Regions from separate parts of the Streptomyces sp. NPDC056600 genome, predicted to be linked through region 2. Evidence: riboswitches for the same ligand, from Rfam matches in the RefSeq annotation. Region 2 holds a riboswitch; each other region holds the start of a gene.
What was found. A riboswitch is a leader RNA that binds a small molecule or an ion and turns the genes downstream of it on or off. The one in region 2 is predicted to bind cyclic di-AMP.
Positions count from the first base shown of each region.

Region 1: another riboswitch for cyclic di-AMP. It lies ahead of ACFRAV_RS03800 (transglycosylase family protein); the one in region 2 lies ahead of ACFRAV_RS20445 (M23 family metallopeptidase).
Region 3: another riboswitch for cyclic di-AMP. It lies ahead of ACFRAV_RS11550 (transglycosylase SLT domain-containing protein); the one in region 2 lies ahead of ACFRAV_RS20445 (M23 family metallopeptidase).

Region 1 covers NZ_JBHTVQ010000004.1:129,022-136,567, reverse strand. Annotated here, with positions in the region: gene ACFRAV_RS03810 (septum formation initiator family protein) at 1-104, opposite strand, end outside; gene eno (phosphopyruvate hydratase) at 373-1,653, opposite strand; gene ACFRAV_RS03800 (transglycosylase family protein) at 1,946-2,644, opposite strand; cyclic di-AMP (ydaO/yuaA leader) riboswitch at 2,649-2,817, opposite strand; gene ACFRAV_RS03795 (transglycosylase family protein) at 3,059-4,282, opposite strand; gene ACFRAV_RS03790 (cytochrome P450) at 4,419-5,774, opposite strand; gene ACFRAV_RS03785 (nucleoside triphosphate pyrophosphohydrolase) at 5,946-6,932, opposite strand; gene ACFRAV_RS03780 (SurA N-terminal domain-containing protein) at 6,984-7,546, opposite strand, start outside.
Region 2 covers NZ_JBHTVQ010000041.1:13,214-20,759, forward strand. Annotated here, with positions in the region: gene ACFRAV_RS20435 (M16 family metallopeptidase) at 274-1,629, shown strand; gene ACFRAV_RS20440 (M16 family metallopeptidase) at 1,626-3,014, shown strand; cyclic di-AMP (ydaO/yuaA leader) riboswitch at 3,242-3,411, shown strand; gene ACFRAV_RS20445 (M23 family metallopeptidase) at 3,425-4,177, shown strand; gene ACFRAV_RS20450 (GntR family transcriptional regulator) at 4,361-5,068, shown strand; gene ACFRAV_RS20455 (HPr family phosphocarrier protein) at 5,256-5,603, opposite strand; gene ACFRAV_RS20460 (GNAT family N-acetyltransferase) at 5,691-7,546, shown strand, end outside.
Region 3 covers NZ_JBHTVQ010000017.1:35,350-42,895, forward strand. Annotated here, with positions in the region: gene ACFRAV_RS11535 (NADH-quinone oxidoreductase subunit M) at 1-495, shown strand, start outside; gene nuoN (NADH-quinone oxidoreductase subunit NuoN) at 492-2,153, shown strand; gene ACFRAV_RS11545 (polyprenyl synthetase family protein) at 2,271-3,281, opposite strand; cyclic di-AMP (ydaO/yuaA leader) riboswitch at 3,712-3,897, shown strand; gene ACFRAV_RS11550 (transglycosylase SLT domain-containing protein) at 3,902-4,384, shown strand; gene ACFRAV_RS11555 (HAD family hydrolase) at 4,397-5,230, opposite strand; gene recQ (DNA helicase RecQ) at 5,523-7,379, opposite strand; gene ACFRAV_RS11565 (VOC family protein) at 7,485-7,546, opposite strand, start outside.

The DNA.
Region 1 (7,546 bases), on a different contig from region 2:
CGGGCCTGGCGGCGGGTCTGGGAGCGGTAGACGCGGGCGGCGGTCTGCTCACCGAGCAGCCGCAGCCGGGTGGTCGTGGAGAACCGGTCCCGGTTCTGCGCCATCTTCTCCGCGCCTCCCCGTCGGCGTGCCGTGTGCCTGCGTGCCGTGTGCCTGCTGCGTTGCGTGCCTGCTGCGTTGCGTGCCTGCTGTGCCGCGTGAGCGTCCTGGCGGCCGTCCCGCGTCTTCTTCCCCGCACACGGTACGTGACGCCGGGGCGCGGCCGCGCGCAGCGGGGCACGCAGCGGGCGCGCGGGACACGGACAGGGGTGTGCCCCCGGAGCCGGAGCTCCGGGGGCACAGGTCGGGCGCCGCGGCCCGAGGGCCGGGGTGTCAGCCCTTGAAGCGCGGGAAGGCGCTGCGGCCGGCGTACACCGCGGCGTCGTCGAGGATCTCCTCGATGCGCAGCAGCTGGTTGTACTTGGCGACGCGCTCGGAGCGGGCCGGGGCGCCGGTCTTGATCTGGCCGCAGTTGGTGGCGACGGCGAGGTCGGCGATGGTGACGTCCTCGGTCTCGCCGGAGCGGTGGGACATCATGCACTTGAAGCCGTTGCGCTGGGCCAGCTCGACGGCGTCCAGGGTCTCGGTCAGCGAGCCGATCTGGTTGACCTTCACCAGCAGGGCGTTGGCGGCGCCCTCCTCGATGCCGCGGCCCAGGCGCTCCGGGTTGGTGACGAAGAGGTCGTCGCCGACGAGCTGGACCTTGTCGCCCAGCTTGTCGGTGATGGTCTTCCAGCCGTCCCAGTCGTCCTCGAACAGCGGGTCCTCGATGGAGACGAGCGGGTAGGCCGCGACGAGCTCCTCGTAGTACTCCGTCATCTCGGCGGCGGAGCGCTCCTTGCCCTCGAAGAGGTACTTGCCGTCCTTGTAGAACTCGGAGGCGGCGACGTCGAGGGCGAGGGCGATCTGCTGGCCGGGGGTGTAGCCGGCCTCCTTGATCGCCTCGAGGATCAGGTCCAGCGCCTCGCGGTTGGAGCCGAGGTTGGGGGCGAAGCCGCCCTCGTCGCCGAGGCCGGTGGCCAGGCCCTTGGTCTTCAGCACCTTCTTGAGGGTGTGGTAGACCTCGGTGCCCCAGCGCAGGGCCTCGGAGAAGGACTCGGCGCCGATCGGCGCGATCATGAACTCCTGGATGTCCACGTTGGAGTCGGCGTGCGAGCCGCCGTTCAGGATGTTCATCATCGGCACCGGCAGCAGGTGCGCGTTGGGGCCGCCCAGGTAGCGGAAGAGCGGCAGGTCGCTGGCCTCGGAGGCGGCGTGGGCCACGGCCAGGGAGACGCCGAGGATGGCGTTGGCGCCGAGGGAGCCCTTGTTGTCGGTGGCGTCCAGGTCGAACATCGCCTGGTCGATCAGGCGCTGCTCGGTGGCGTCGTAGCCGACGAGCTCCGGGCCGATCTGCTCGATGACGGCGAGGACGGCCTTCTCCACGCCCTTGCCGAGGTAGCGGTTCTTGTCACCGTCGCGAAGCTCAATGGCCTCGAAGGCGCCGGTGGAGGCGCCGGACGGAACAGCGGCACGGCCGGTGCTGCCGTCGTCGAGGCCGACCTCGACCTCGACCGTGGGGTTGCCTCGGGAGTCCAGGATTTCCCGGGCTACGACGACGTCGATGGACGGCACGAGCATCTCCTTCTGGGATGTGACGCGAGTGGCGCCGGACCACCTGGTCCGGCACGGGGTGCACAGCCTCCGTGGCTCTGCGAGACCGAGCCTAACCGGCCGGACGGGATCGGCCAGCCGGTCGCCCCCTCTACGGAGGGGTAACAGGAGATTAATTGTTCCGACCCGAAACAAAAAGTCGGCGGACGTATTGCGTGCAAATGCCCCGCCCCCGTGCGCGGATCACGCAACACGGGGGCGGGGCTGTCACGGGGCGGGCGGCCGGCTCGGTCGGAGCCCGCCGCCCGGCGGGTCAGCTCAGGTGGAGCATCTGGCCCGGGTAGATCAGCTGCGGGTTCTGGACGATGTCCTTGTTCAGCTTGTACAGCTTCTTCCAGCCGCCCTTGGTGTGGTGCTTGTCGGCGATCCGGCTGAGCGAGTCGCCCTTGCGGACCTTGTACTCGCCGTCACCCTTGAGCACCTTCTTGCCGGTGGGCGTGGTGACCTTCTCGGCCTTCTTCGGCTTCTCGGCCTTGACGGGCTGGGCGGGCTTCTCGGCCTTCGGCGCGGGGGCCGGGGCGGCCTCCTGCTGCGGGGCCTGCTCCTGGGCGGGGGCCTCGGCGGCGCCGCCCTGGTACGGGGAGCTGGACAGGCCGACGCCGCAGTGCGGCCAGGCGCCCGGGCCCTGCTCGGCGAGGACCTTCTCGGCTATCTCGATCTGCTGGGCCTTGGTGGCCTGGTTGGCCTGGGCGGCGTACTGGGTGCCGCCGAAGCCGGCCCAGGTCTGGTTGGTGAACTGCAGACCGCCGTAGAAACCGTTGCCGGTGTTGATGGACCAGTCGCCGCCCGACTCGCACTGGGCGACGGCGTCCCACTCGGACTCGGTGGCGGCCGAGGCGGTGCCCGCGGTGATCAGCGGGGCGGCCACGACGGCGCCGGTGAGACCGGCGACGGCGAAGGCGCGCTTGGCCTTGGAGGGGCGACGGTGCTTGCCCTGGCAGGAAAACGACATGGAGGTATCCCCTCACCGACGCCTGCGAGGTGAGCTGTCGGGTTCGGGCTATGAGGGTCGCCCGGCCGCGCACCTCCCGGTGCACGGCTTCACCCCTAGCCGGTCCGGCGATCTGGCTGCCGGACACGGCGCTTACCTGGTTCCCCCGCTCCTGCCTACGGCGCATGACGCGACGACATGTCCCGTACGGCCGTTGGCAGGATTAGGCGTGACGGCCGCCGGGGCCCGCTGGAGCGAGCGGTTCGACGTTAGCCACGCCCATGCCGGGATTTCAAAGACGATCAGGGCTTCTGAGACCCATCTCTCACTTCTCCGGAATCAGACATTCCAGGACGAAAGGGTGGGTAACTCCCCCGATTTTGCCCGGCTTTCACCCCGCCTGATCGTCTCGTCCCCTCCGGTCCCCGGCCCGGTTCAGGCGGGGAGGGACAGCTTCGTGCCCGCCACCAGACGGTCCGGGTCGTCCCCGATCAGGTCCTCGTTGGCCTCGTACAGGGCGCGCCAGCCGCCCTTGACGTCCTGCGACTTGGCGATGGAGACGAGGCTCTCGCCGGCCCGCACGGTGTAGGTGCCCGCGGGGGCCGCGTGGCGGCCCGAGGAGCCGCTCGTGGTCTCCGTGGTCTCCTCGGCGCTGGTGCCGCGGTGGCGGCCGGAGCCGGAGGAGGCCTCGGAGTCCTCCTGGGCGGCGGTGTCGTCGCCGAAGAGCGGGGTGTCGTCCCCGAACAGCTCGTCGCCCTCGCCGTCGAACAGCGGCGCGTCCTCGTCGGACGAGCCGGTGTCGCCGCTCTCCTCCTGGTCCGCGTCGCCCTTGCCCTCGCCGTTCCCGTTGCCGTCGCCCTTGCCGCCGTTCTCGCCGGACTGGCCGCCGCCGTGCTCGCCGGAGCCGCCGCCGACCTCGGGCAGGTCCGGGACGACGGGGGCGCCGGTGCCGGTGTCGACCAGGCCCAGGTCCTCGCCGAGGTCCAGCCCCTCGTCCTGCCCGGCCTCCTGGCCGAGGTCCAGGGACCCGCCGTCCACCGGCGCAAGGTCGGCGCCGGGGAAGAGGCCGTGACCCGCGCCCCGGAGCATCCCCTGGTCGGCGTCGCCGGCCGCCTCGGCCGAGCCGGAGCCGCGCGCCTCGTCCGCGCGCCCGGCGCCGGAACCGCCGGTGCGGTCGCCGCCGGCGGACCCCCAGCCGGAGGCCGAGCCGTCGAAGGAGCCGGAGTCCGTCACGTCGCCGGTGCGCAGCGCGTCCACGCCGGTGTCCACCTGGGCGGCGGGGGCGTCCTCGCGCAGACCGTTCATCGCGCCGCAGGCGAGCCACGGGGTCGCGCCCTGCTCGGCGAGGATGCGCTCGGCCACGGCGATCTGCTGCGAACGGCTCGCCTCGGCCGGGTTGGAGGCGTACGACAGGCCGCCGTTGCCCTCCCACTGGTCCTGGGTGAGCTGGAGACCGCCGAAGAAGCCGTTGTCGGTGTCGGCGCTCCAGGCACCTCCGCTCTCGCACTCGGCGACCCGGTCCCAGGTCGCCCCGTCGGCCGCGCTCGCGCCGGTGGCCGCGAAGAGCGGCAAGGCGAGGGCGGACCCGGTCACGCCGGCTGCGACGACGACCGCCGGCGCCTGACGGGGGCGGCGGTGACGACCGTTTCCGGAGAGCATGCGGATGCCTTTCGTCGACTGCTGTGGGCGCGCGACCACGTCCGGCACCGCGCCGGCGGGGTCGTCACGTCTGTGCGGGAACGTAGCCGGTGATCATCGTTCGTCACAACTCGATGTCGCACAGAACACACGAACATCACAGAACTGTCGAACTATTGCTTCCACTTGGTCCCGGCTCGGGAGTGAACTCGACCGGAAGAGTCCGCAGGCCACGCATGATGAGACCGCCGCGCCAGCGCAACTCCTCCGGCGCGGCCCCGAGTTGAAGGTCGGGCAGACGAGTGAGCAAGGTCGCCAGCGCGGCGCGGCCCTCGAGCCGGGCGAGCGGGGCGCCCAGGCAGTAGTGGATGCCGTGCCCGTACCCCAGGTGCTGGTTGTCGCGGCGGGAAAGGTCGAGGGTGTCCGGCTCGGCGAACCGCTCGGGGTCCCGGTCCGCCGCGGCCAGCACCACCAGGACCGGATCGCCGGCCGCGATCCGCTGCCCGCCGAGGGTCAGCTCCTCGGTCGCGAACCTCCAGGTCGCCAGCTCCACGGGGCCGTCGAAGCGCAGCAGTTCCTCGACGCCGGTCTCCAGGAGCAACTCGTCCCCCGCGGCCAGCGAGCGCTGCAGCCGCTCGCGTTCGGCGGGGTGGGTGAGCAGCGCGTAGGCGCCGTTGCCGATCAGGTTGACCGTCGTCTCGAAGCCGGCGAACAGCAGGATGAAGGCCATCGCGGCGGCCTCGTTCTCGGTGAGGTGCTCCCCCTCGTCCGAGGCGCGGATCAGACCGGAGATCAGGTCCTCGCCGGGGGCCGGCTGCGCGGGCAGGGCGGCGCGCTTGCGGTGGATCAGCTCGGCGAGGTAGCCGCGCATCTTCTTCACCGAGCGCGCCACGCCGCCGCGTGGGCCGCCACCGTGGCGGATCATCATGCCCGCCCAGTCCCGGAAGTCGTCCTGGTCCTCGCGCGGGACGCCGAGCAGGTCGCAGATGGCGTAGATGGGGAGCGGGAACGCGAAGTCGTGGATCAGATCCGCGCTGCCGCGCGCGGCGAAGCCGTCGATCAGGGTGTCGGTGAGCTCCTGCACGCGGGGCGCGAACTCCGCGACCCGGCGCGGGGTGAACGCCTTGGCGACCAGGCGGCGCAGCCGGGTGTGGTCCGGCGGGTCGATGTTCAGCAGATGCGTCATCAGGTCCGCCTTGCGCTCGCCCGGGATGCCGGTCCGGTTCCGGGCGTGCGCGGGCTCGTCGTGGTGCGCGGGGTTCTTCGACAGCCGCGGGTCGGCGAGGGTCTGCCGGGCGTCGGCGTACCGGGTGACCAGCCAGGCCTCCACCCCGCTGGGGAGCCGCGTGCGGTGCACGGGGGCGTGCTCACGGAGCCAGGCGTAGGCGGGGTACGGGTCGGTCGCGAACTCCCAGGTGAAGAGTTCCGGGGCGGGCGGGGCGGGCGGGGCCTGCGGCGTCTGCGGGGTCTGCGGGGTCTGCGGGGTGGAGGGCGTCTGGTGCGGCTCGTTCACCCCACGACGGTACGCGGCGGGGCCCCCTCCCCCGCGCGGGACCTGCGCCTGCCTGTCCCACCGGCTCGCGCCGGGTCCGGCCGGCCGGGCCCGCGACCCCGCGGGCGGTGGTGCCGCCTCCGCGGTGCTCCCGCCTCGCGGCACGACGGCCCCGGGGTGGGGCCCCGCGGGTCAGAGGCCCGCGGCAGCCGCCGCCTCGGCGGTGCGGATGGCGTCGCGGTAGGCGCGGGCGGCCGCGCGGAGGGCCGACTCGGGGTCGACGCCCGCCTCCTCGGCGCGGACCGCGAGGGTCAGGAGTTCGTAGCCGACGCCCTCCCCCGCCGGGAGGGCCGCGTCGAGCCCCGCCTTGCGGGCCCGCGACGCCAGCTTCGCGGTGAGCGCCAGCGCAGGCTGCCCGAGCGGCACGCCCTCGGTGACCGAGGACCGCTGCTTCTCGACCGCCTTGGTCCGCAGCCAGTGCTCCTCGACCTCCTCCGGCGTCGCCGCGGACTCCTCGCCGAAGACGTGCGGATGCCGGTGGATCAGCTTGGCGACCAGCCCGCCCGCCACGTCGTCCACGGAGAACGGCTCCTCGGCGTCCTCCTCGGCCATCCGGGCGTGGAAGACGACCTGCAGCAGCACGTCCCCCAGCTCCTCGCGCAGCTCCTCGCGGTTGCCCGTCTCGATCGCCTCGACCAGCTCGTACGCCTCCTCCAGCGCGTACTTGGCGAGGCCTTCATGGGTCTGCCGGGAGGTCCACGGGCAGTCGGTGCGGACCCGGTCCATCACCGCGACCAGGTCCAGGAGCCGCGCGCCGGGCAGGTCGTAGGAGGCGGGGAGCAGCTCCAGGTCGGGCATGTGGACGCGGCCGGAGCCGGCCAGCCGGGCCAGGCCGTCGGTCAGCGCGGGCTCGCCCTCGCCGCCGGCGACCACCACCACGGTGCGCCCGCCGGCCGCCGCGTCGACCAGTTCGCGGGCGGAGGGCGAGGCCTCCTCCACCGTCACCCCGGCCTCGCGCAGGTACGGCAGCTGCGGATGCGCGTCGTCCGCGCAGAGCACCCGGTCCGCCTCGCGCAGGACGCTCCAGGCGGGCCAGGACAGCAGACCGGGGGCGACCCGGTGGCTGGTGGTGAGCAGGACGACGCGGCCGGGGGCGTCGGGGGAGGCGTTGGCGTTCACCCTTCGAACGTAACGCAGCGGTGCGCCGCCTCCCGCCCCCGGCCCCGCGGCTCAGGCCTCGACGTCCCGCACCCAGGGGGTCTTGAGGTCCGCCCGCGCGCTCTTCTCCGCGTCCCAGGTGCCGTAGCGCGGGTTGAGCTCGACGCCGAGGTCCTTGGAGGCGTCGGCGAGCGCCTTGGTGAAGACGGGGCTGTCGGTCTCGGTGCCGAGCCGCTGCGCCAGCTCGCCCGCCGCGACCTGCAGGCGCAGGTTCTCCTCCAGCCGCTCGGGGGCGACGCCGTACTGCTGGAGCCAGGTGTTCCGCAGTCCCTTCTCCCCGCCGAGCTGCCGCTCCAGGTTGGTCCGCAGGTCCTGGACCTTCTTGGGCGTGACGGTGACGCCCGCCTCCTCGGCGGCGTGGTGCAGCACCCGGTCGATCACCATGGACTGCACGGTGAACCGGGCCAGGGCGCCGGACTGGGAGACGACCTGCCGGTACTGCTCGTCGTCGGGGACCACGGCGCGCTGTGCGTCGCGCACCTCGCGGACCCGCTCCTCGACCTGGGCCTGGGTGATCCGCTCCCCGCCCACCACGGCCGCGGCGCCCGGGTGCGCCTCGGTTCCGCAGGCGGTGA
Region 2 (7,546 bases):
CTTCATTCACGGCGGACGACGCCGGCCGGTGGACGGCGCCCATCCCAGCACACCCGCGCGTCCCGGGGCGATCGGGGTCGCGGCCGCCGGAGCGGCCGGCCGACGGGAGCACCTCGCGGCCGTCCACGCGGCCGGTGAAGCTCCCGGCGGGCCGGAGTGTCCCCGGATCGGGCGGCAATGTGACGTATCGGGAACCTCACGGCAACCGCCCTCGGTTGCATAGAGTGACAGGCAGTCCGGACACACAAGTTTCAGGCGAGCGAAGGGACGTACATGCCCATGGGTCACACGGCCACAGCCGAGGCAGGCTCAGGAGGCCTCACAGCTACCGAGCACCGCCTTGCCAACGGGCTCCGCGTGGTGCTCTCGGAGGACCACCTGACCCCGGTCGCCGCGGTGTGCCTCTGGTACGACGTCGGCTCCCGGCACGAGGTCCAGGGCCGCACCGGCCTCGCCCACCTCTTCGAGCACCTGATGTTCCAGGGCTCGGCCCAGGTGAAGGGCAACGGTCACTTCGAGCTGGTGCAGGGAGCCGGAGGTTCCCTCAACGGCACCACCAGCTTCGAGCGCACCAACTACTTCGAGACCATGCCGGCCCACCAGCTGGAGCTCGCGCTCTGGCTGGAGGCAGACCGGATGGGCTCCCTGCTCACCGCCCTCGACGACGAGTCGATGGAGAACCAGCGCGACGTCGTCAAGAACGAACGCCGCCAGCGGTACGACAACGTCCCCTACGGCACGGCCTTCGAGAAGATCTTCGCGCTGGCCTACCCCGAGGGCCACCCGTACCACCACACCCCGATCGGCTCCATGGCCGACCTGGACGCCGCCACCCTGGAGGACGCCCGCGCGTTCTTCCGCACCTACTACGCGCCCAACAACGCGGTGCTGTCGGTGGTCGGCGACATCGACCCGGAGCAGACCCTGGCCTGGGTCGAGAAGTACTTCGGCTCCATCGCCTCCCACGACGGCAAGCCCGCCCCGCGGGACGGAGCGCTGCCGGAGGTCGTCGGCGGGGAGATCCGCGAGGTCGTCCGCGAGGAGGTCCCGGCCCGCGCCCTGATGGCCGGCTACCGCCTGCCCGAGGACGGCACCCGTGCCTGCGACGCCGCCGACGTGGCGCTGACCATCCTCGGCTACGGCGAGTCCTCCCGCCTCTACAACCGCCTGGTGCGCCGCGACCGCACCGCGGTGACGGCCGGTTTCGGCCTGCTGCGGCTGGCCGGAGCGCCCTCGCTGGGCTGGCTGGACGTCAAGACCTCCGGCGACGTCGAGGTGCCGGTCATCGAGGCCGCCGTCGACGAGGAGCTCGCGCGGCTCGCCGCCGAGGGCCCGACGGCCGAGGAGATGGAGCGCGCCCAGGCACAGCTGGAGCGCGAGTGGCTGGACCGCCTCGGCACGGTCTCCGGGCGCGCCGACGAACTGTGCCGGTACGCCGTCCTGTTCGGCGACCCGCAGCTCGCGCTGACCGCCGTGGAGCGGGTGCTGGAGGTGACGCCGGAGGAGGTCCAGGAGGTCGCCAAGGCCCGTCTGCGCCCCGACAACCGGGCGGTCCTGGTGTACGAACCGATCACTCCCGAGGGCGCGGACGCCGACGGCGACGAGGACGAAGAGGAGGAGGCCAAGTGACCGACCTGGCCACCATGGAGTTCCACCCCCAGCCGCAGGCCGGCGAGCCCAAGCCGTGGGCGTTCCCCGCGCCCGAGCGCGGTGCCCTCGACAACGGCCTGACCGTCCTGCGCTGCCACCGCCCCGGCCAGCAGGTCGTGGCCGTCGAGGTGCTGCTGGACGCCCCGCTGGACGCCGAGCCGCTCGGCCTGGACGGTGTCGCCACCATCATGGCGCGCGCCTTCGCCGAGGGCACCGACAAGCACTCCGCCGAGGACTTCGCCGCCGAACTCGAGCGCTGCGGCGCCACCCTGGACATGCACGCCGACCACCCCGGCGTGCGGGTCTCCCTGGAGGTCCCCGCCTCCCGGCTGCCCAAGGCGCTGGGTCTGCTGGCCGACGCGCTGCGCGCCCCGGCGTTCGCCGAGGACGAGGTCTCCCGCCTGGTGCGCAACCGGCTCGACGAGATCCCGCACGAGCTGGCCAACCCGGCCCGCCGTGCCGCCAAGGAGCTCTACAAGGAGCTCTTCCCGGCGAACTCGCGGATGGCGCGCCCCCGTCAGGGCACCGAGGACACCGTCGAGAAGATCGACGCGGCCGCCGTGCGCGCCTTCTACGAGCGGCACGTCCGTCCGGCCACCTCGACCGCCGTGGTGGTCGGTGACCTCACGGGCGTCGACCTGGACGCCCTGCTGGCCGAGACCCTGGGCGCCTGGAAGGGCTCCCAGGCCGCCCCGCGCGCGGTGCCGGCGGTGACGTCGGACGACACCGGCCGCGTGGTGATCGTGGACCGTCCCGGCTCCGTCCAGACCCAGTTGCTGATCGGCCGCACCGGCCCGGACCGGCACGACCGGGTCTGGCCGGCCCAGGTGCTCGGCACCTACTGCCTGGGCGGCACGCTCACCTCCCGCCTGGACAAGGTGCTGCGCGAGGAGAAGGGCTACACGTACGGCGTCCGCGCCTTCGGGCAGGTCCTGCGTTCCGCCCCCGACGGTTCGGGCGCCGCGATGCTGGCGATCAGCGGCTCGGTGGACACCCCCAACACCGGCCCCGCGCTGCAGGACCTGTGGCAGGTGCTGCGCACCCTCGCCGAGGGCGGCCTGACCGACACCGAGCGGGACACCGCCGTGCAGAACCTGGTGGGCGTGGCGCCGCTGAAGTACGAGACGGCCGCCGCGGTCGCCGGCACGCTGGCCGACCAGGTGGAGCAGCACCTGCCGGACGACTTCCAGGCGACGCTCTATCAGCAGCTCGTCGCCACCGGCACGGTGGAGGCCACCGCAGCCGTGGTGAGCGCCTTCCCGGTGGACCGTCTGGTGACGGTCCTGGTCGGCGACGCCGCGCAGATCGCCGGCCCGGTGCGTGAGCTGGGCATCGGCGAGGTGACCGTGGTGAGCGCCGAGTAGCGGCCCGTCCAGGGCGGTTTCGGGCCCCGGTGAGCCTTACGGCCGCCGGGGCCCGCTTCGTTCGGTCCGGCACCGGCTCGTCCGGGAGCCGTGCGATGCGCGTAGAAGGGTCCGGTTTGCCCTGTGGCGTGCGCTACAAAAGTCTTGATCCGTTTGTTATCCGATTGATCACCCAACTAGCTTCGATCCGGCTGCCCGCCACACCTGTGCTCCGCATCCGCGGCGCCGGGCAGTCATCGCCTAATCCCCGTACGGCGCGAGCCAGGGGAGCCGGGGACCCAACCGAGCGGTACCCCTGGGGTGAATCGGGCGCCTTCCGCCACGCGGGAGGAACCCGTAGGAGACCTTCCTGCTCCGAACCCGACAGCTAACCCGGCAGGCGAGAGGGAAGGAAAGGACTCAGCCACTTCATGGCGTTCAACTGCGCCCCCGGCAGGCACCGTCGTCCCGGCCGGACCAGCCGCACCACCGCCGGCCTGGCGGGCCTCGCCGCTCTCACCACCACCGGCGTCGTCGGCACCCTCGCCAGCCCCGCCGTCGCCGCGGAGGCCCCCGCCGAGACCAGTGGCCTGCTTCCCGTCGTCACCATCGGCGACACCGTCGCCGAGCAGATCGACGAGCAGGCCGAGGCCCAGGAGCGGGCCGCCGTCGAGGCCGCCGCCCGCGCCGCGGCCGCCGAGAAGGCCCGTGCCGAGCGTGAGGCCGCCGAGGAGCGCGCCGCCCGCGAGGCCGAGCGTGAGCGCCTCCGCCGCCTCAACATGTTCGTCAGCCCGATCGCCGGGTCCTACGTCTCCACCTCCTACCAGGCGGGCGGCGGCATCTGGTCCTCCGGCAGCCACACCGGCATCGACTTCCACGCCGCCTCCGGCACCCCGGTCCGCTCCGTGGGCCGCGGCACCGTCGTCGAGGCCGGCTGGGGCGGGGCCTACGGCTACCAGGTCGTCGTCAAGATGCACGACGGCACGTACACCCAGTACGGCCACCTGTCCTCGGTCAGCGTGGCCGTCGGCCAGGCGGTCACCCCGGGCGCCCACCTCGGCCGCTCCGGCGCCACCGGCAACGTCACCGGCCCGCACCTGCACTTCGAGGCCCGCACCTCCCCGGAGTACGGCAGCGACATCGACCCCGTCGCCTACCTCCGCTCCCACGGCGTGAACCTCTGACGTCACCCACGCGAAAGCCCCCCGTCCCGGTTTCCGGGACGGGGGGCTTTTTCGTCGTTCCGGACGGTATCCGGGCGCACCGGGCGGGGGAGCGGCCGAAAATTCCCTCTCCCGTGCGGCTTCCCGTCGGAAATTCACGCGCATTGCCTTAGAGTCGCCTTATTCATCGAGGCGGAGGTCGGCATGCGTATTCCCGCGCATTCGGTATGCACGGCGATCCGGGACGACATCGTCGCCGGGGTCCACGAGCGCGGGACCCGGCTGACCGAGGAACTCCTCGCCCGCCGCTACGGCGTCTCCCGCGTCCCGGTCCGCGAGGCGCTGCGCACCCTGGAGGCCGAGGGCTTCGTGGTCACCCGGCGGCACGCCGGCGCCTGCGTGGCGGAGCCGACCGAGCAGGAGGCCGCCGACCTGCTGGAGATGCGGCTGCTGCTGGAGCCGCTGGGCGCCGCCCGGGCCGCCCAGCGGCGCACCGAGGCCCACCTCAAGGTGCTCCGCGGCCTGGTCAGGCTGGGTCAGGAGCGGGCCCGGCGCGGATACGGGGAGGAGCTGCGGTCGCTGGGCGGCTGGTTCCACGAGACGCTGGCCCAGGCCTGCGGGAGCGCCGCGCTGACCACCACGCTCACCCAGCTGCGGCACAAGATCGCCTGGATGTACGCACTGGATCCGCTGCCCGCGCCCGTGGAGACCTGGGCCGAGCACGGCGCCATCGTGGACGCCGTGGCCCGGGGAGACGGGGAGCGGGCCCGGCAGGTGACCGCCCTGCACACCGAGCGCTCGACCGTGCTGTACCGGCTGCGCATTCCCGGTCAGAACCGCGGGGGCGCGGCGCGCGCGGACGGCGTGAGGACCTCGCAACATGCCGTAAACATGAATGGCCTCCGTAATTAACAAGAGGGCCGTATACAAGAGGCGGGTGCGCGGGTGCAATTCCCGCTCCGTCGTTCGGTGTGCCTTTCCAGGGCCGGTTCTGCAATTCCCGCCGTGCGGTCATTCGTGGGGTGCGATGCATTCGTGTTCCTGTTCGCGCGAGATATTCGCGCGCGGCGCAATTCGGCGGGCCCCGGTCCCGCCCCGCTCACAGCTCCGCCTCCCCCGGGCGCTCCGGACGGTCCACGGACAGCAGCTCCGCCAGTTCGTCGAGCACCTTCTCCACGCCCCCGGCCTCCGCACCCGCACCTGCACCCGCACCCGCCCCGGTGCCGTCGCCGTCGCCGTCGCAGGAGAGCACCACCTCCTCGCCGCGGCGCACCCCCAGCCCCAGCACTCCGAGGATCGACCCGCCGTTCACCGGCCCCACCCCCGCGCCGTCCGCCCGGGCCACCCGCACCGGCAGCCCCGAGTCCTGCACGGCCCGCACGAAACGCGCGGCCGGCCGCGCGTGCAGACCGTCCGGCGCGGCCACCCTGACCCGGCGTTCGGGCATCTCCGGTACCTCCTGTCCTCACCGTCCGCGCGCCTCGCGCGCATCACCACGGGCCCCGATCGGGGCCACGAGCCGTAGGCTTGCCGCATGCAGAGCCCGTCGGACCGTCACGAGTACCCCGCGCACTGGGAAGCCGACGTGGTGCTCCGCGACGGCGGCATCACCCACGTCCGGCCCATCACCGAGGACGACGCGGAACGCCTGGTCAGCTTCTACGAGCAGGTCTCCGACGAGTCGAAGTACCTGCGCTTCTTCTCGCCGTACCCGCGTCTGTCCGCCAAGGACGTGCACCGGTTCACCCATCACGACTACGTGGACCGGGTCGGCCTCGCCGCCACCGTGGGCGGCGAGTTCATCGCCACCGTCCGCTACGACCGGGTCGACGCCGACGGCATGCCCGCCTCCGCGCCCGCAGACGAGGCCGAGGTCGCCTTCCTGGTCCAGGACGCGCACCAGGGGCGCGGGGTCGCCTCCGCGATGCTCGAGCACATCGCCGCGGTGGCCCGGGAGCGAGGCGTGCGCCGCTTCGCCGCCGAGGTGCTGCCGGGCAACACCAAGATGATCAAGGTGTTCACGGACGCCGGGTACGCCCAGAAGCGCAGTTTCGAGGAGGGCGTGGTCCGCCTCCACCTCGACCTCGAGCCCACCGACCGTTCGCTCGCCGTCCAGCAGGCCCGTGAACAGCGCGCCGAGGCGCGCTCCGTGCGCCGGCTGCTCGCGCCCGGGTCGGTGGCCGTGATCGGAGTGAGCCGCGCCCCGGGCGGCGTCGGCCGCGGCGTGCTGGAGCACCTGCGCGACGGCGGCTTCACCGGCGCGCTGCACGCCGTCAACGCCGCCTTCCCCGCCGACCTCGCCCACGTCGACGGCGTTCCCGCGTGCCGCTCGCTGACCGAGATCGACGGACCCGTCGACCTCGCCGTGGTGGCCGTGCCGGCCGACCGGGTGCCCGAGGTGGTCGACGAGTGCGGGGCGCACGGGGTGCAGGGGATGGTGGTGCTCTCCGCCGGGTACGCCGAGCTCGGCCCCGAAGGGCTCGAGCGGCAGCGCCGACTCGTGCGCCGCGCCCGCGCGTTCGGCATGCGCGTGATCGGCCCCAACGCGTTCGGCGTGGTCAACACCGCCGACGGGGTCCGCCTCAACGCCTCCCTCGCCCCCGAGATGCCGCGGGCCGGGCGGATCGGCCTGTTCACCCAGTCCGGGGCGATCGGCGTCGCCCTGCTCTCCCGCCTGCACCGGCGCGACGGCGGCGTCACCGGGGTCACCGGCGTCTCCACCTTCGTCTCGGCCGGGAACCGCGCCGACGTCTCCGGCAACGACGTGCTGCAGTACTGGTACGACGACCCGGAGACCGACGTCGCGCTGATGTACCTCGAATCCATCGGCAACCCGCGGAAGTTCAACCGCCTCGCGCGGCGCACCGCCGCCGCCAAGCCGCTGGTCGTGGTGCAGGGGGCCCGGCACAGCGGCGTGCCGCAGGGGCACGCCGTGCGCGCGACCCGCCTTCCGCACGACACCGTCTCCGCGCTGCTGCGACAGGCCGGGGTCATCCGCGTGGACACCATCACCGAGTTGGTCGACGCCGGGCTGCTGCTGGCCCGTCAGCCGTTGCCGGGCGGGCCGCGGGTGGCGATCCTCGGCAACTCCGAGTCGCTGGGCCTGCTCACCTACGACGCCTGCCTCGCCGAGGGGCTCGAGCCGCAGCGCCCGCTGGACCTCACCACGGACGCGACCCCGGACGACTTCCACCGGGCGCTCTCCCGCGCGCTGGCCGACCCGGGCTGCGACGCCGTGGTGGTCACCGCCATCCCGCGCATCGACGAGGCGACCGGCGCCGGGGGCGCCGCCGCCGACGCGGAACTCGCCGAGGCGCTGCGCACCGCGGGCGCGCTGGCGCCCGACAAGCCCGTCCTGGTCGTGCACGTCGAGCTCGGCGGCCTCGCCGA
Region 3 (7,546 bases), on a different contig from region 2:
CACGGGATCTCGACGGCGGCGCTGATGCTGGTGGCCGGCTTCCTGATCTCCCGCCGCGGCTCGCGCCTGATCGCCGACTACGGCGGCGTGCAGAAGGTGGCCCCGGTGCTGGCCGGCACCTTCCTGATCGGCGGCCTGGCCACCCTGTCGCTGCCCGGACTCGCCCCGTTCGTCAGCGAGTTCCTGGTGCTGGTGGGCGCCTTCGCCCGCTACCCGGTGGTCGGCGTCATCGCGACCTTCGGCATCGTGCTGGCCGCGCTGTACACGCTGGTGCTCTACCAGCGGACCATGACCGGGCCGGTCAGGCCCGAGGTCGCCAAGCTGCCCGACCTGCGGGTGCGTGAACTCGCGGTCGCGGCCCCGCTGATCGCCCTGCTGATCTTCCTGGGCGTCTACCCGCAGCCCCTCACGGACCTCGTCAACCCGGCGGTCCGGCACACCATGTCCGACGTGCAGCAGCACGACCCCGAGCCCGAGGTGGAGGCGGCCAAGTGAGCGCATCAGCCGTCCACGGCCTGTGGACAGACCTGGCCGCCCCCGCGGACGGGTCGATCGCCAAGATTCCGGCCCCGACGATCGAGTACGCGCAGCTGTCGCCGGTGCTGATCGTCATCGGCGCGGCGGTACTGGGCATCCTGGTGGAGGCCTTCGTGCCGCGCCGGGTCCGCTACTACGCGCAGTTCTTCCTCTCCGCCGTCGCGCTCGCCTCGGGCTTCGCCGCCGTGGTGGCGCTCGCGGTCGGCGGGTACGCGACCACCCGGGCGGGCATCGCCGCCGAGGGCGCGATCGCGGTGGACGGGCCCGCGCTGTTCCTGCAGGGCGTGATCATGCTGGTCGGCCTGGTCGCGATGTTCACCTTCGCCGAGCGCCGGCTCGACCCCCGGGCGCACGGCAACCACGTGGACTCCTTCGCCGCGCAGGCGGCGTCGGTGCCCGGCAGCGAGAGCGAGAAGGCGGCCGTGAAGGCCGGCTTCACCACCACCGAGGTGTTCCCGCTGCTCCTCTTCGCGGTCGGCGGCATGCTGGTCTTCCCGGCCGCCAACGACCTGCTGACCCTGTTCATCGCGCTGGAGGTCTTCTCCCTCCCGCTGTACCTGCTCTGCGCGCTGGCCCGCCGCAAGCGGCTGCTGTCGCAGGAGGCCGCGGTCAAGTACTTCCTGCTGGGCGCCTTCGCCTCCGCGTTCACCCTCTTCGGCATCGCGCTGCTCTACGGCTACTCCGGCTCGGTCGCCTACGGCCGGATCGCCCAGGTCGTCGAGGGCACGGTCGGCGAGGTCAGCCCGGCGCTGGCCGGCACCATGGGCAACGACGTGCTGCTGCTCCTGGGCGCCGCGCTGGTGACGATGGGTCTGCTCTTCAAGGTGGGCGCGGTGCCGTTCCACATGTGGACCCCGGACGTCTACCAGGGCGCTCCTACCCCGGTGACCGGCTTCATGGCGGCGGCGACCAAGGTGGCGGCCTTCGGCGCGCTGCTGCGGCTGCTGTACGTGGTGCTTCCGGGGCTGCGCTGGGACTGGCGGCCGGTGATGTGGGGCGTGGCCGCGGTCACCATGGTGATCGGCGCGATCGTCGCCATCACGCAGACCGACATCAAGCGGCTGCTGGCCTACTCCTCCATCGCGCACGCCGGGTTCATCCTGGCCGGTGTGATCGCGGCGAAGCCGGAGGGCATCTCCTCGGTCCTCTTCTACCTGGCCGCGTACTCCTTCGTCACCGTCGGCGCCTTCGCCGTGGTGACGCTGGTGCGCGACGCGGGCGGCGAGGCCACCCACCTGTCCAAGTGGGCCGGTCTCGGACGGCGTTCGCCGCTGGTGGCGGCGGTGTTCGCGGTCTTCCTGCTGGCCTTCGCGGGCATTCCGCTGACCTCCGGGTTCGCGGGGAAGTTCGCCGTCTTCAAGGCGGCGGCGGAGGGCGGCGCGGCCCCGCTGGTGGTGGTCGGCGTGCTGTCCTCGGCGGTCGCGGCGTTCTTCTACATCCGGGTGATCGTGCTGATGTTCTTCAGCGAGCCCAAGCCGGACGGGCCGACGGTCGCGGTGGCGTCGCCGCTGACGACCGCGGCGATCGCGGTCGGCGCGGCGGTCACCGTCGTGCTGGGCGTGGCGCCGCAGTACTTCCTGGACCTGGCGAGCCAGGCGGGGATCTTCGTCCGCTGAGCGCCGGGCGTCCCGACGACGGACGCCCGGCGCCGGGCGTCCCATCGACGCCGAAGGCCCGGTTCCCTCGGGGGGAGCCGGGCCTTCGGCGTGCGGTACGGGGGCGTGGCGAGGAGGTCAGCCCGCGCGGTGCACCACGGCGTCGCAGAGGTGCATGAGGGCCGTCCTGGACTCGCACTCCGGCAGCGGGGCCAGCGCGGCACGGGCCTCCTGCGCGTAGCGGACGGTGTCCGCCCGGGCGTCCTCCAGCGCGGGGTGCTCCCGCAGCCGGGCGACCGCCTCGGCCAGGCGCGCCTCGTCCGACAGGTCGGAGTCCAGCAGCTCGCACAGGGCGACGTCCTCGGGCAGCCCCAGCCGCTCCACCCGCTCGCGCAGCCGCAGCACCGGCAGCGTGGGGATGCCCTCACGCAGGTCGGTGCCGGGGGTCTTGCCGGAGTCGGAGGAGTCGGAGGCGACGTCCAGGACGTCGTCGGCCAGCTGGAAGGCCACGCCCAGCCGCTCGCCGTACTGCGTGAGCACGTCCACGACCTGGTGGTCGGCGCCGGACATCATCGCGCCGAAGCGGCAGGCGACGGCGACCAGCGAGCCGGTCTTGCCGGCCAGCACGTCGAGGTAGTGGTCGATGGGGGAGCGCCCGGCGGACGGGCCGGCGGTCTCCAGGATCTGGCCGGTGACCAGGCGCTCGAACGCCTCGGCCTGCACCCGCACCGCCTCCGGGCCGAGGTCGGCCAGGATGTGCGAGGCGCGGGCGAAGAGGAAGTCGCCGGTGAGGACCGCCACCGAGTTGTCCCAGCGGCTGTTGGCGCTGGGCACGCCGCGGCGCACCTCGGCCTCGTCCATCACGTCGTCGTGGTACAGCGTGGCGAGATGCGTGAGCTCGACGACGACGGCCGAGGGAACGATCCCCGGCGCGTCCGGGTCGCCGAACTGCGCGGCGAGCATGACGAGCAGCGGACGGAACCGCTTGCCGCCCGCCTTCACGAGGTGCTGAGCGGCCTCGGTGATGAACGGGACCTCGCTCTTGGTGGCTTCGAGCAGACCTTCCTCGACGGCCGCCATACCTGCCTGGACGGCGGTCTCCAGCGCCTGGTCCCGAACCCTCAGCCCGAACGGCCCGACCACGCTCACGAGGGGTCTCCTGTCTGCTGGTGTGTGCTGACGATCACACGGCTTGTCGATAGGTCATTGCCATCACCCCACTCAGCGTATCCGGTCGGGTTTGGATCACCGACAGCCCCCACCCGCCAGATGGCCGGAGACACCCTGTCCGTTTGAGGGGATATTGCCGGATTGGCGACCTCTTCACTCGTTTTGTATGATCATCGGTCGATCCGTGACATGGGCCACAGGGGCGCGGGGTGGACGGACGGGGTCCAATGGCCCGAAGTCACCCACGGGCGGGGCGGGTTGAGGAGCGGGCCCGGATGCGGGCCGATGGACGAATCGCCCTCAAACATGATCAACCAGCATGATCCACGAAGATCGTACTTGTTTCGGATATCCGCTCTCGCATACGTTTCGCGCCAGCCGGGCGGAACGCCGAATCCTGCCGCCGCCCGCACTCCACAGACCCATTCCACGCACGGCAGGAGCGGGGGACCCAGGTACACCGCCGGACCGGAGCGCGCGCGAGCGCGCCTCCGGGACGGCTAGGGGTGAAGCCTGCCGCCCCATCGGGCGGCGGGCCGGGCAGCCTTTCTGGCCCGAATCCGACAGCTCACCTCGCAGGCGCCGGAGAGGAAGAACGCATGTCCCGTCTCACCCGTACCGCGTCGGCCCTCGCCGTCGCCGCGGCCGTCGTCGTCGCGCCGATCGTGGGCGCCACCGGCGCCTGGGCCGCCGAGACCCCCACCGCGCAGACCGCGGTCACCGTCGCCCCGGGCAACAAGGTCATCCACCTGGCCGCCACCACGGACAGCCTCGACGGCTGGATCCGCGAGGCCCTCGCCGTCATGGCGAAGCACGGCATCCCGGGCACCTACGACGGCATCCACCGCAACGTGATGCGCGAGTCCTCGGGCAACCCGCTCGCCATCAACGACTGGGACATCAACGCGATCAACGGCATCCCCTCCAAGGGCCTGCTCCAGGTGATCGACCCCACCTTCGACGCCTACCACGTCGAGGGGACCGACACCTCGCCGTTCGACCCGGTCGCCAACATCGTCGCGGCGTGCAACTACGCCGCCGACCGCTACGGCTCGATCGACAACGTCAACAGCGCCTACTGATCCCCCGCTCCCTCAGGGGAACAACCGCTCGAGGACGACGGCCACGCCGTCGTCCTCGTTCGTCGTGGTGACCTCGTCGGCGACCGCCTTCAGCTCCGGGTGCGCGTTGGCCATGGCCACCCCGTGGGCCGCCCAGCGGAACATCGGGACGTCGTTCGGCATGTCGCCGAAGGCGACGGCGTCCTCCGGGCCCAGGCCGAGGCGCGACGCGGCCATGGCCAGCCCGGTGGCCTTGGTGACCCCGTGCGGCTGCAGCTCCACGGTCCCGGGGCCGGACATCGTCGCCGTGGCCAGCGAGCCGACCGCCGAGGCCGCCACCGCGGTCAGCTCGTCGTCGGTGAGCTCCGGGTGGGACAGCAGCACCTTGGTGATCGGCCGCTCCCACAGGTCGCTCCGGCGGCCTACCCGCTCCGCGGGGAGCGTGGGCCGCGCCATCCGGTAGCCCGGCTCGATCAGCGTGAGCCCCTGGACGCCGTCCTGGTCGACGGCCGCGTACACCTGGCCCACCTCGGCCTCGATCTTGCCGAGCGCCGTCTCCGCCAGCTCCCGGTCCAGGGTCATCGACCACACCAGCCGGTCCCGGTCCGCGTCGTAGAGCTGCGCGCCCTGGCCGCACACCGCGAAACCGCCGCCGATGCCGGCGAGCAGGTCGCGTACCCGGGGCGCGGGCCGGCCCGTCACCACCAGGTGCCGAGCGCCGGAGCGGGCCGCCGACCCCAGCGCCGCACGGGTGCGGGGGGAGACGGTGTCGTCGTCGCGCAGGAGCGTGCCGTCCAGGTCCGTGGCGATCAGGGCGTACGCGGGGAGCGTGCGGGAGGGGGGCGCATAGGCGGCGGGTGCGGGCATGATCAGAGAATACGGACCTCCTGGAGCGCCCCCGTGACGGGTTGACACGTCAACGGGATATGTGCAATAGGGCGTTGCCCTACTCAGGTGAGCGCCCCACGCGGCGCGCCGGGGCGAGCCGCGCCCCGGACGGGCGGCCGTCAGCGCGAGCCGCGCCCCGGGCGAACGGTCGTCCAGGGCCAGCCGCGCCCCGGGCGGGCGGGTCCGAGGCAGGTGGTCGTCCGAGGCGGGCGGTCGGTCGTCCGAGGCGGGCGGTCCGCTCAGGTGGGCGTCGCCCCAGGCGGGTGGCCGCTCAGGCGTCGAGCGAGGTCAGCAGCTCGACGACGCTCTCGCCGTGGGTGGCCAGCTTCTTCTCGCCGATGCCGCTGATGCCGCGCAGCTCCTCCACCGACGACGGGCGAGCCGCCGCGATCTCCCGCAGGGTCGCGTCGTGGAAGATCACGTAGGCGGGGACGCCCTGCTCCCGGGCCCGCTCGGCCCGCCAGCCGCGCAGCGCCTCGAAGACCGGCTGGAGCTCCTCGGGGAGCTCCGCCGCGGCCGCCGCCTTGGCCTTGCGCTCGCCCCTCGCCGAGGGCACCTTCTTCGGCTCCTTGCGCATCGGCACCTGCCGCTCGCCGCGCAGCACGGCCGCGCTGCCCTCGGTCAGCACCAGCGTCCCGTACTCGCCCTCCACCGACAGCAGGCCCTGGGCCAGCAACTGCCGGATCACGCCGCGCCACTCGCCCTCGGCCAGGTCCTCGCCGATGCCGAAGACGGACAGCTGGTCGTGGTCGAACTGGATCACCTTCGCGGTGCGCTTGCCGAGCAGGATGTCGGTGATCTGGGTGGCGCCGAACTTCTGCCGCCGCTCCCTCTCCAGCCGGACCACGGTGGACAGCGCCTTCTGGGCGGCCACGGTGGCGTCCCAGGTCTCCGGCGGCGCCAGGCAGGTGTCGCAGTTGCCGCACCTCTCCTCGGCGGCCTCCTGGCCGAAGTAGGCGAGGAGCTGCTCCCTGCGGCAGCGGACCGTCTCGCACAGGGCCAGCATGGCGTCCAGGTGCGCCTGGGCCCGTCGGCGGAAGGCCTCGTCGCCCTCGCCCGACAGGATCATCTTCCGCAGCTGGACGACGTCGTTGAGGCCGTACGTCATCCAGGCGGTGGAGGGCATCCCGTCGCGGCCCGCGCGGCCGGTCTCCTGGTAGTAGCCCTCGACCGACTTGGGCAGGTCCAGGTGGGCCACGAACCGCACGTCGGGCTTGTCGATGCCCATGCCGAAGGCGATGGTGGCGACCACCACCAGGCCCTCCTCGCGCAGGAAGCGCGCCTGGTGGGCGGCGCGGGTCCCGGCGTCCAGGCCGGCGTGGTACGGCACCGCGTCGACGCCGTGGGCGGTGAGGAACTCGGCGGTCTTCTCCACGGAGTTCCGGGAGAGGCAGTACACGATCCCGGCGTCGCGCGGGTGCTCCTCGCGCAGGAAGGCCAGCAGCTGCTTCTTCGGCTCGGCCTTGGGCACGATCCGGTACTGGATGTTCGGCCGGTCGAACCCGGCGACGAAATGCCGGGCGGAGCCCAGGCCGAGCCGGCGGGTGATCTCCTCGTGCGTCGCCCGGGTGGCCGTCGCCGTCAGGGCCATCCGCGGCACGTCGGGCCAGCGCTCGCCCAGCACCGACAGCGCCAGGTAGTCGGGGCGGAAGTCGTGGCCCCACTGGGCGACGCAGTGCGCCTCGTCGATGGCGAAGAGGGAGATCCGCCCCCGGGAGAGCAGGTTGAGGGTGGACTCCAGGCGCAGCCGCTCCGGGGCGAGGTAGAGCAGGTCCAGTTCGCCGGCCTGGAACTGGGCCTCGACCAGGCGCTGCTCGTCGAAGTGCTGGGTGGAGTTGAGGAAACCGGCCCGCACGCCCGCCGCGCGCAGGGCGTCGACCTGGTCCTGCATCAGGGCGATCAGCGGCGAGACCACCACGCCGGTGCCGGGGCGGACCAGGGCGGGGATCTGGTAGCAGAGCGACTTGCCGCCGCCGGTGGGCATCAGCACCACGGCGTCCCCGCCGGCGACGACGTGGTCGACCACGGCCTGCTGCTCGCCGCGGAAGGACTCGTAGCCGAAGACCTTGCGCAGCGTCTCGAGCGCGGGGCCGCCCGCACCCGTCTCCGTCACCGTTGTCGTGGTCACACCTGTACCGCCCGTCCCTGTAGACCTTCCTCCACCATAGGCGGACGGACCGACGGCGCCGGAGTTTTCCACAGGCCCCCGTCGGCGGCCCGCCGCCGCGGGGAATCAGTGGACGCAGAACTCGTTGCCCTCGGGGTCGTACATGACCGTCCAGGCGCCGCCCTGCT